DNA from 2 places in the Mesorhizobium sp. ES1-3 genome. Region 1 is predicted to be linked to the other one. Evidence: riboswitches for the same ligand, from Rfam matches in the RefSeq annotation. Region 1 holds a riboswitch; the other holds the start of a gene.
The links. A riboswitch is a leader RNA that binds a small molecule or an ion and turns the genes downstream of it on or off. The one in region 1 is predicted to bind S-adenosylmethionine.
Positions count from the first base shown of each region.

Region 1 (5,430 bases):
ACATAGATCAGCCGAGGGTCGCGGATGCGCGCAAGCGCGGCTTCCGTCCCGTCGGTCGAGCCATCGTCGACGACGATATGCTCAAACCGCGTCATGCTTTGAGAAAGCACGCTTTCCACGGCGCGCAGCACCGTTTCGCGCCGGTTGTGGGTCGGTGTGATGACCGTGATGAGGGGCAAATGCTCCATCGCGTCAGCCGTTTCCGGCGCGAAAATGCACTTTCCGACAGCTCTTTTCGGTCTTCAGGATGCTTGAATGGATCGGACTTCCCCCTGGATGGCCCTCATCGGATTCGGTGCGACGCTACAAAAAACAACCTGTTATGTCACCCATTGAGCCGTGGTTCGACCGACCTGGCGTGATGAATTCCGGCTCCTGGCGTTTTAACTGCAACACCTTTGCCATCGCCAAAGACGCGCAAGTCACCCTCGCAAGGATTGGCGGAGGCTCTGGCGGCTGCGTCCATTCCATTACCTCGAGCGTAGTCGCTTCCTGGCGAGTGCTTGGGGCAAAAGATCATTCACCAGGCCGGCCGGTCTCGAAATCAAAAGGAGTACCGTCATGACCGCCTACGCCGTTGCCCATATGCGCCAGGCTACAATGGGGCCGCAGATCGTCGAGTATCTGCATAAAATCGATGCCACGCTGGAGCCTTTCGGCGGTCGTTTCCTGGTCCACGGCGGCAATTTGGAGGTGATGGAGAACGACTGGCCGGGCCACCTCATCATCATCGAATTCCCTGACAGGGAGCGTCTGCGCGACTGGTATGAGTCGCCGGCCTATCGGGCGATCCTGCCACTGCGGACCGCCAATTCGCGATCGGACGTGGTATTCGCCGACGGCGTCGAACATCTGCACAAGGCCACCGACGTCCTGAAATAGCGGCGTGCCCGAGCGGAAGCCTACCGCTTCAGCAGGAACACAGCCTGCTGGCCAAAGAAATTCCAGAACCACCAGGGCATCGACAGGCCGATCTTCTGGCCGCTGGCGTCGAGCGCGGTCGCCTTCTCCACCGTCGCTCCGAGTTCCTCGCACAAATTGACGAAGTCGCGGATGGTGCAGAAGTGGATGTTGGGCGTGTCGTACCAGGAATAGGGCAGGTCCTTGGTCACCGGCATGCGGCCCTTGACGAACAGCGACAGGCGCACCCGCCAATGGCCGAAATTGGGGAAGGACACGATCGCCCGGTTGCCGATCCTGAGCAGTTCGTCGAGCACCAGTTTGGGATTGCGGGTGGCCTGCAGGGTCTGCGACAGGACGACGAAGTCGAAACCCTTGTCGGGATAGAATTCGAGATCCTTGTCGGCATCGCCCTGTATGACCGAGAGCCCGCGCGCCACGCATTCATTGACGCCGCGCTGCGACAACTCGAGCCCGCGGCCGTCGACCTGCTTGGTCTCCTGCAGCAATTCGAGCAGCGAGCCGTCGCCGGAGCCGACGTCGAGCACGCGCGATTGCGGCGGGATGAGATTGGCGATGACCTCGAGGTCGACGCGCTGGCTGCCGTTGACGCTCATGGCTTCGCCTCCTGTTTGGCACATGACCGTCTGAAAAGTCTGCAACTTTTCGGGGTCATGCGCCGAGCCCCCTGGCGCGCGCGGCCGAGCCGACGAAGCCGTTGATGGCGGCAAACAGTTCCGGCTCGTCCAGCAGGAAGGCGTCGTGGCCGCGATCGGTCTCGATCTCGACGAAGGACACCGAGGCGCCGGCGGCGTTGAGCGCGTGCACGATCGAGCGGCTCTCTTCGGTCGGAAACAGCCAGTCCGACGTGAAGGACACCAGGCAGAAGCGGGTTTTGGTGCCGGCAAAGGCGTCCGCCAGCCGGCCGCCATGGTCGGCGGCAAGGTCGAAATAATCCATCGACCGGGTCATGTAGAGGTAGGAGTTGGCGTCGAAACGGTCGACGAAGGTCATGCCCTGGTGGCGCAGATAGCTCTCGATCTGGAAATCGGCATCGAAGCCGAAGGTCAGCGCTTCGCGGTCCTGCAGGTTGCGGCCGAATTTGCGGTGCAGGGCGGCCTCCGACAGATAGGTGATGTGGGCGGCCATGCGGGCCACCGCCAGCCCCTTTTCCGGGCGCTTGCCGTGCTCGAAATATTTGCCGCCATGCCAGTCCGGATCGGCCATCACGGCCTGCCGCCCGACTTCGTGGAAGGCGATGTTCTGTGACGAATGGCGCGCGCCGGTGGCGATCGGCAGCGCCGAGAACACGCGCTCGGGATAGCTCGACGCCCATTGCAGCACCTGCATGCCGCCCATCGAACCGCCCAGCACGCAGAACAACTTCTCGATGCCGAAATGGTCGACCAGCATGTGCTGCGCACGCACCATGTCGCGGATGGTGATCACCGGAAGGTCGAGCCCATAGGGCTTTCCCGTGGCGGGATTGGTCGATGCCGGCCCGGTGGAACCAAGACAGCCGCCGATGACGTTGGAGCAGATGACGAAGAAACGGCTGGTATCGATGATCTTGCCGGGGCCGATCAGCACTTCCCACCAGCCCGGCTTGCCGGTCACCGGATTGGTGCTGGCGACATGCTGGTCGCCAGTCAGCGCATGGCAGACGAGGATGGCATTGGAACGGGCGTCGTTCAGCGTGCCATAGGTCTGGTAGGCGATCTGGAATGGCGACAGCAGCGTGCCGGCATCGAGCTTGAGCGGCTTGTCGGGCCCGAAACGCAACACCGGGCTCGACGGTTGGTCGGCCTCGTTGTTGGTCTTTCCTGCACGCAGAGCAGCCATCACGTCTCTCTTGCTGCACCGTGCTTTTGCGGAAATCGCTGCCGATCTCCGCGCCGCCGATGCGTTCGTCCGGCCGGTCGCGGACAACAAAAAACCGGCATTGCCTTCGCAAAGCCGGTTACGTCACGCAAACGGCCCTTTAGCGAATTGTTTAACGTGGCTGCAAGCCGACCGGCCAAATCACCACGGAACTGTCACCGTCCTTCTAGAACTCGTCCGCCTCGCCGTCAATGGCGGCCGCTGGCACCACTGCCGCCCCTCGACATTGCCTGCCGCGGCTTGTATTTCCGCAGCGGCTTCCGGATGGAGGCATTTTTGACGGATTTTGCAAGATATGAACCAGACACTCGATCAGGCACGTCCAACCCCGCGCGCGGGCATCATGGACATAGACGCCTACGTGCCCGGCAAGAGCACGGCGCCCGCCGGTGTCGCCAAGGTCTACAAGCTGTCGTCGAACGAGAATCCGCTGGGGCCCTCGCCGAAGGCGATCGAGGCCGCGCGCGAAGTCGCCGGCAAACTCGACATCTATCCCGACGGCACCGCCAGGCGGTTGCGCGAGGCGATCGCCGAGGTGCATGGCCTCAACGCGCAGAACATCATCTGCTCGAACGGTTCCGACGAGATCCTCGGCCTGCTGGCGCAGACCTATCTCGCACCGGGCGACGAGGCCATGTTCACCGAACACGCCTTCATGGTCTACAAGATCTACATCCAGTCGGCGGGCGCCACGCCGGTCGTGGTCAAGGAGACCGACGAGCGCGCCGACATCGATGCGATGCTGGCAGCCGTGACGCCGCGCACGAAAATCGTGTTCCTGGCCAATCCCAACAACCCGACCGGCACCTATGTGCCATTCCAGGAGGTGCGTCGTCTGCATGCCGGACTGCCGAAAAACGTGCTTCTGGTGCTCGACGCGGCCTATGCCGAATATGTCCGCCGCAACGACTATGAAGCCGGCATAGAACTTGTTGGCAGCGCCGAGAACGTGGTGATGACCCGCACCTTCTCCAAGATCGGCCTTGGCGGCGCGCGCATCGGCTGGATGTATGGTCCGATGCACATCGTCGACGCGATCAACCGCGTGCGCGGTCCCTTCAACGTCAATGCGACGGCGATCGAAGCCGGCATCGCCGCGATCCGCGACCGCGCCCATGTCGAGCGCAGCGTGGCGCATAACGAGACCTGGCTCACCTGGCTGAGCCAGGAGATGACCGGGCTCGGGCTGCGCGTGACACCCAGCGTCGGCAATTTCCTGCTCATCCATTTTCCCGACGACCAAAAGCATTCCGCAGCGGCTGCTGATGAGTATTTGACCGCGCGCGGCTATATTCTGCGGCGCGTTTCAGGCTACGGCTTTCCCAACGCGCTGCGCATGACCGTCGGCACCGAAGAGGCCAATCGCGGCGTTGTCGCCGCGCTCACGACATTTCTGAAAAGCTAGAAGCCATGACATCACCGATGTTCGAAAAGATCGCGCTGGTCGGCATTGGCCTGATCGGCTCGTCGCTCGCCCGCGTCATCCGCCGCGAGGGTTTGGCTCGCCATGTCGCCATCTCGACCCGCAGCGCGGCCACACTCAAGCGAGCCGAGGAACTGGGCCTCGGCGATTTCTACACCACGGATGCCAGGGAAGCGGTGCGTGATGCCGATCTGATCATCGTCTCGGTGCCGGTCGGTTCGTCCGGCGCGGTGGCGCAGGAAATCGCGCCGGCGCTGAAAAAAGGGGCGATCCTCACCGATGTCGGTTCGACCAAGGCCTCGGTCATCGCGCAGATGCAGCCGCATGTGCCTGATGGCGTGCATTTCATTCCCGGCCATCCGCTGGCGGGCACCGAAAAATCCGGCCCGGACGCCGGCTTCGCCGATCTGTTCGACAATCGCTGGTGCATTTTCACGCCGGTGCCGGGCACCGATCCGGAAGCGCTGGAACGGCTGTCGGAATTCTGGCGCCGCTGCGGCGCCAACATCGACACGATGGACCCGCAGCATCACGACATGACGCTCGCCATCGTCTCGCATCTGCCGCACATCATCGCCTACAATATCGTCGGCACCGCCGACGATCTGGAATCGGTGACCAAGACGGAAGTGATCAAATATTCCGCCTCCGGTTTTCGCGATTTCACGCGTCTGGCCGCATCCGATCCGACCATGTGGCGGGACGTGTGCCTGCACAACAAGGACGCCATCCTCGAAATGCTGGCGCGCTTCTCCGAAGACCTGGCGTTCCTGCAGCGCGCGATCCGCTGGGGCGATGGGGAAAAGCTCTTCGACCTGTTTACCCGCACGCGCGCCGTGCGCCGCTCGATCATCGAGGCCGGCCAGGATATCGATGTGCCCGACTTTGGCCGCCAGGCGGTCGAGCATCCGGCAAAGAGCTAAGCCGTTTCAGGCCAGGTCGCTGCCATCATGGCGAGCGTCTCGGCCCGATCCGGCGCGCCCAGCCTGCCGCCGAAGCGCAGGCATTTGAGCGCCGCGGCCGCACTTGCGAAACGCAAGGCCTGCTCGACCGGCATGGCTTCCGCCAGCCCGATGGCAAAGGCGCCATGAAAGACATCGCCGGCGGCCAGCGTGTCGACCGCCTTGATCCTCGGGGCCTCGACATGGCGGGATGATCCGGCGCTTCGATCGAACCACCAGGTACCGGCCGCGCCGCCGGTAACCGCAACGAACGCGTCGGTACGC
Region 1 is NZ_JAIUGW010000012.1:64,607-70,036, forward strand. Features, by position in the region: gene LB536_RS17760 (glycosyltransferase family 2 protein) at 1-188, opposite strand, end outside; gene LB536_RS17765 (DUF1330 domain-containing protein) at 562-882, shown strand; gene metW (methionine biosynthesis protein MetW) at 903-1,517, opposite strand; gene metX (homoserine O-acetyltransferase MetX) at 1,573-2,742, opposite strand; SAM riboswitch at 2,862-2,939, opposite strand; gene hisC (histidinol-phosphate transaminase) at 3,077-4,186, shown strand; gene LB536_RS17785 (prephenate/arogenate dehydrogenase family protein) at 4,192-5,127, shown strand; gene LB536_RS17790 (sugar kinase) at 5,124-5,430, opposite strand, start outside.

Region 2 (5,430 bases), on a different contig from region 1:
TGGCGGCGGCTCCTCGGTCGGTCCGCTTCCCGACAGTTTCAAGGCGCTGAGTTCCGGCTTCATCCCGGACGTGATCGGCCCGCTGACGCTGATCCCACCGACGGTGAATGCCGCCGGCAAGACCATTGTCGGCAGCGGGCTCACGCTGCACATGACGACGATCGTGCTGGGCCTGGTCGCGGTGCTCGCCTACGCCTATTTCGGCTTCAGGGGGCGGCGCAAGCGCGAACGCCACGGTTATGAGGCCGAGCCTTTCACGCTGTTCGTCATCAAGACCCTGGTAGGCAGCGCGCTGGCGCTGTTCCTGGTCTTCCAGTTCGCGACCTATCGGGGCCTGCCGATCGTGCTCCTGGTGATGGGCGTGTTGATTTCATTGTTCGTCTTCGTCACCAAGCGCATGACCATCGGCCGCCGCATCTACGCCATGGGTGGCAACGCCAAGGCGGCGCAACTGTCGGGCATCAACACCGAACGGCTGACGCTCCTGGTGTTCGTCAATATGGGCGTGCTGTCGGCACTCGGCGGCCTCATCATCGCCGCGCGTCTCGGCCAGGCCGTGCCGGCCGCGGGCCTCGGCAGCGAGCTCGACGTGATCGCGGCCGTCTTCATCGGCGGCGCCTCCGCGATGGGCGGCGTCGGCCAGGTCATCGGCGCGGTGGTCGGCGGCTTCATCATGGGCGTGATGAACAACGGCATGTCGATCATGGGCGTCAATGTCGACTGGCAGCAGGTGGTCAAGGGACTGGTCCTGCTCGGGGCCGTCATCTTCGACGTCTACAACAAGAACAAGGCTTAAGGGCTGGGGGCGAGGACTAGGAGGCATACGGGTTCTAGATCGCGAAGCTGCCGGCGGCCCGTCGGCACCAAGAAGTCCGGGGAAGGACCAGGCTCGCGAACGCAATCCGGACGAAGCGTTTCAACCGTGGCGCGTTTCCGCGCCGCGCCGGTCAGGGTTTGCCCATTGGCAGCCGGATACAGATAAATGAGAGAGGACTGATCATGCTGATCTCGCAGATTCTCGACGACGCCGAGACGATCCGTGTCGTTGCCCGCAGCGGCGGGAAGACCCGGATCATCAACGGCGCGCGGAGCGTCTATTCGCTGGCGATGGAGGCCGCCCGCACCGGCGTCGGCCTGGCCGCCCTGATTGAACGCAAGGGACTTGGCGAGACGATCGATCTGGACGCCGCCTATAAGAGGGGGCGCCTTCTGTCGCCGATCAATCACCCCGACCCGGCGCATCTGCATCTGACCGGCACGGGGCTGACGCATCTCGGGTCGGCCGCGACGCGCGATTCCATGCACAAGAAGCTCAGCACCGACGGGGAGGAGCAACTCACCGATTCCATGAAGATGTTCCGCATGGGGCTGGAAGGCGGCAAGCCTGCGAAAGGCCAGGTCGGCGTGCAGCCAGAATGGTTCTACAAGGGCAACGGTACCATGGCGGTCGCGCCTGGCGCGGCGCTCATGTCACCGGCCTTTGCCAAGGATGCCGGCGAAGAACCGGAGGTCGCCGGGATCTATGTCATTGGCGATGACGGCGCGCCGTTCCGTGTCGGCTTCACGCTGTCGAACGAGTTCTCGGACCATGTGACGGAGCGCGTGAACTATCTGTTCCTGGCCCACTCCAAGCTGCGCAACGCCTCGTTCGGGCCGGAGATCCTGATCGGCGACCTGCCTTCGGACATCCGCGGCACGTCGCGGATCCTGCGTGACGGCAAGACATTGTGGGAGAAGCCGTTCCTGTCGGGCGAAGCGAACATGTCGCACACCATCGCCAATCTCGAGCACCACCACTTCAAATATTCGGCGTTCCGCCAGCCGGGCGACGTACATGTGCATATGTTCGGCACCGCGACGCTGTCCTTCGCCGACGGCATCAATACCGAGGCCGGCGACGTGTTCGAGATCGAGGCAGGGGATTTTGGTCTGCCGCTGCGCAACCCGCTGGAAATCGAAAAGCCGGTGAAGGTGGCGGTGAAGGCGCTGTGACGCGCCAGACATCAGGACGTCATAGATGGTCCTATGACAGGCTTTGACATATGGTCTTGAGGTATTTGCCAGGCGCCGTACGAAGCCTTGGCTTCGTGCTCTTGCTCGCGCACGCGTCGTCCGTGGCTTATGGAGCCGCGCAGTGCAGTCCCAAATCCTATGGCGAAGCACTCGGGCTTATGAAGAACCGGCTTCTGACGTCCGGTTACTCAAGTCCTCAGGTCGAATTTCTGATGCAAAACGCTGACCAGCGAATGTCCACGCTTGGCGGTGCGAAACTGAACGAGGCGGCCAAGCCATGCGGGATAGACTCAGCCCGAGCCCATGTCCTCGGCTGCCTGGACAAAGTCCTGTTCCCCTTGGAAGGATCAAAGGCTTCGCTTGACGCTGCAAGGCAGAAACGCATCTGGGGTAAAACGCAACTCGCACGGCGCGAACTGCTGTTCATCGGCAGCTTCAATGCGTGTCTCGGCACTGCGAGAAAGCGCATGTTTCACGGCTAGAATAGTCAAACGTCAAACGGATGCTGAACTCGTCGGCTGGAGAGGTCGGCTAAAGCTCTGCATGGCCTCATGGCGTCAGGATCAGCGCGCGGCGCGGAAATGCTTGGACAGCTTCAGGCCTTGCGCCTGGTAGTTGGAGCCCAGGTCGGTTCCGTAGAGCGCCTGCGGCCGCTTCAGCATGTGCTCGTAGACCAGCCGGCCGACGATCTGGCCATGATCGAGGATGAACGGCACTTCGTGGCTGCGCACTTCGAGCACCGCCCGACTGCCGGTGCCGCCGGCCGCCGAATGGCCGAACCCCGGATCGAAAAAACCGGCATAGTGGACACGGAACTCGCCGACCAGCGGATCGAAGGGCGTCATCTCGGCGGCGTAGAGCGGCGGCACATGCACCGCCTCCTGGCTGACGAGGATGTAGAACTCGTCGGGATCGAGCACCAGTTCGCCGGCGCCGCTCTTGTGGATCGGCTCCCAGAAGTCGACGACATCCTGGGCGGCACGCTTGTCGACATCGATGAGGCCAGTGTGGTGCTTGCCGCGATAGCCGACCAGCCCATCCTTGTCGCCGTTGAGATCGATCGACAGCGCGATGCCGCCGCCCGAAATGTTCGGCGGCTCGGTGGCGACCAGCATCTCGGCGCGGTGCAATTCATGCAGTTCGGCTTCCGAAAGCAGCGCGTTGCCGGTTCGAAAACGGATTTGAGACAGGCGCGAACCGGTGCGCGCAATGATCGGGAAGGTGCGCGGGCTGACTTCGAGATAGAGCGGACCCTGATAGCCAGCGGCGATCTTGTCGAACTCATGGCCCCGGTCGGTCATGACGCGGGTGAAGATGTCGAGCCGACCAGTCGAGCTCTTCGGATTGGCCGAGGCCGAAATGCCAGCCGGCAGGGCCAGGCTCTCGAGCAGCGGCACAATATAGACGCAGCCGGTTTCGAGAACCGCGCCTTCGGTCAGACTGATCTCGTGCAGCTGCAGCCGATCGAGCTTTTCCGAGACCTTGTGGTTGGGACCGGGCAGGAACGAGGCCCGCACCCGCCAGGCCTTTTCACCCAATCTGAGATCAAGACTGGCCGGCTGGATCTGATCGGCATCGAGCGCACGCGGCGACTTCAGCGCGCCGGACTGGAACAGCGCCGAAATGTCCTGATCGGGAAGAATGCCTGTCTGCCGCAAAGTCTGGCTCCTGGGCCTTTGATACAAACCTCTTAATGAAGCCGGCAATTGACGCAAGCGTGGCGCGGGTCTAAAGGGTCGTTATCCCGTGGTGATTTGGCCGGTCGGCTTGCAGCCACGTTAAACAAGTCGCTAAAGGACCGTCGGGCCGCAAGGCCGTATGGACCGGTTGCGACTTTTTCGCGGCCGGTTTTTTTGTGTTTGGATAGGACGATGACGAGCAAGACGCGCAATTGGAAGCCTCAAACCGCACTCGTGCATGGCGGAACCCTGCGTTCCCAATTCGGCGAAACCTCCGAGGCGATGTACCTGACCCAAGGCTATGTCTACAAGACCGCCGAGGCGGCGGAAGCCCGCTTCAAGGGCGAAGAGCCTGGCTTCATCTATTCGCGTTACGCCAACCCGACCGTCGACATGTTCGAAAAGCGCATGTGCGCTCTCGAAGGCGCCGAGGACGCGCGCGCCACGGCGTCGGGCATGGCTGCGGTGACGGCGGCCCTTCTGTGCAGCGTCAAGGCCGGCGACCATATCGTGGCGGCGCGCGCGCTGTTCGGTTCCTGCCGCTGGGTGGTCGAGACGCTGGCGCCGCGCTATGGCATCGAGGCGACTTTGGTCGACGGCACCGATATCGCCAACTGGGAAAAGGCGGTCAGGCCGAACACCAAGCTGTTCTTCCTGGAAAGCCCCACCAACCCGACGCTGGAAGTCGTCGACATCGCCGCCGTCGCTTCGCTTGCCAATTCGATCGGCGCGAGGCTTGTCGTCGACAATGTCTTCGCCACGCCGCTACAGCAAAAGCCGTTGCAGCTTGGTGCGCACATCGTCGTCTACTCGGCCACCAAGCACATCGACGGCCAGGGTCGCTGCCTGGGCGGCGTCATCCTTTCGGACAAGAAGTGGATCGACGAAAATCTGCACGACTACTTCCGCCACACCGGCCCCAGCCTGTCGCCGTTCAATGCCTGGACCTTGCTGAAGGGTCTCGAGACGCTGCCGCTGCGCGTGCGCCAGCAGACGGAAAGTGCCGGCAGGATCGCCGACTTCCTGGCCGAGCAGCCGCAGATCGCCCGCGTCATCTATCCGGGCCGCGCCGACCACCCGCAGGCCGCCATCGTCAAGAAGCAGATGTCGGGCGGCTCGACGCTGATCTGCCTTGACGTCAAGGGCGGCAAGCCGGCGGCCTTCGCCCTGCAGAACGCCCTCGACATCGTGCTGATCTCGAACAATCTCGGCGATGCCAAGAGCCTGATCACCCATCCGGCGACGACGACGCACAAGAACCTGAGCGACGAGGCCCGCGCCGAACTTGGCATCGGGCCTGGCACGCTCAGGCTGTCTGTCGGCCTGGAGGACGCCGACGACCTGCTGGAAGACATCGCGCAGGCGCTGAAGGCGGCCAAATAGGCTGTTCAGGAGCGTCGTCCGCGGCGATCAGGCGCGCGACGGCGTCTCCTCCAGTTCGGCTGCCTTGGTGCGGATGGTCATGGCGTTGCCGCGCCAGTCGACGGCGCCGCCGAGCCAGCCGCGCGCCCAGATGAACGGGAGCATCACGTCGCGCGCGAGCATCGCCGCGACCATGCGCGGCGACAGGTGCCAGCCCTTGGACAAGGCCAGCGCGCACTCCGGAAGGTAGAAGGCCGCCAAGACGGCAATCGCGGTTGCCCAGAGGCTGACGCCCGCGCTCGCCGCCGCAACCAGCGCAAGCGCCAGAGGCACCGCCGCGCCAGTCAGGATTTCGGGCGCGAAGAACAGCGGGAAC
Region 2 is NZ_JAIUGW010000010.1:7,142-12,571, forward strand. Features, by position in the region: gene mmsB (multiple monosaccharide ABC transporter permease) at 1-796, shown strand, start outside; gene araD1 (AraD1 family protein) at 1,000-1,992, shown strand; gene LB536_RS15515 (hypothetical protein) at 2,226-2,495, shown strand; gene LB536_RS15520 (2'-deoxycytidine 5'-triphosphate deaminase) at 2,577-3,671, opposite strand; SAM riboswitch at 3,750-3,827, shown strand; gene LB536_RS15525 (O-succinylhomoserine sulfhydrylase) at 3,885-5,075, shown strand; gene LB536_RS15530 (ceramide glucosyltransferase) at 5,103-5,430, opposite strand, start outside.
Region 2: another riboswitch for S-adenosylmethionine. It lies ahead of LB536_RS15525 (O-succinylhomoserine sulfhydrylase); the one in region 1 lies ahead of metX (homoserine O-acetyltransferase MetX).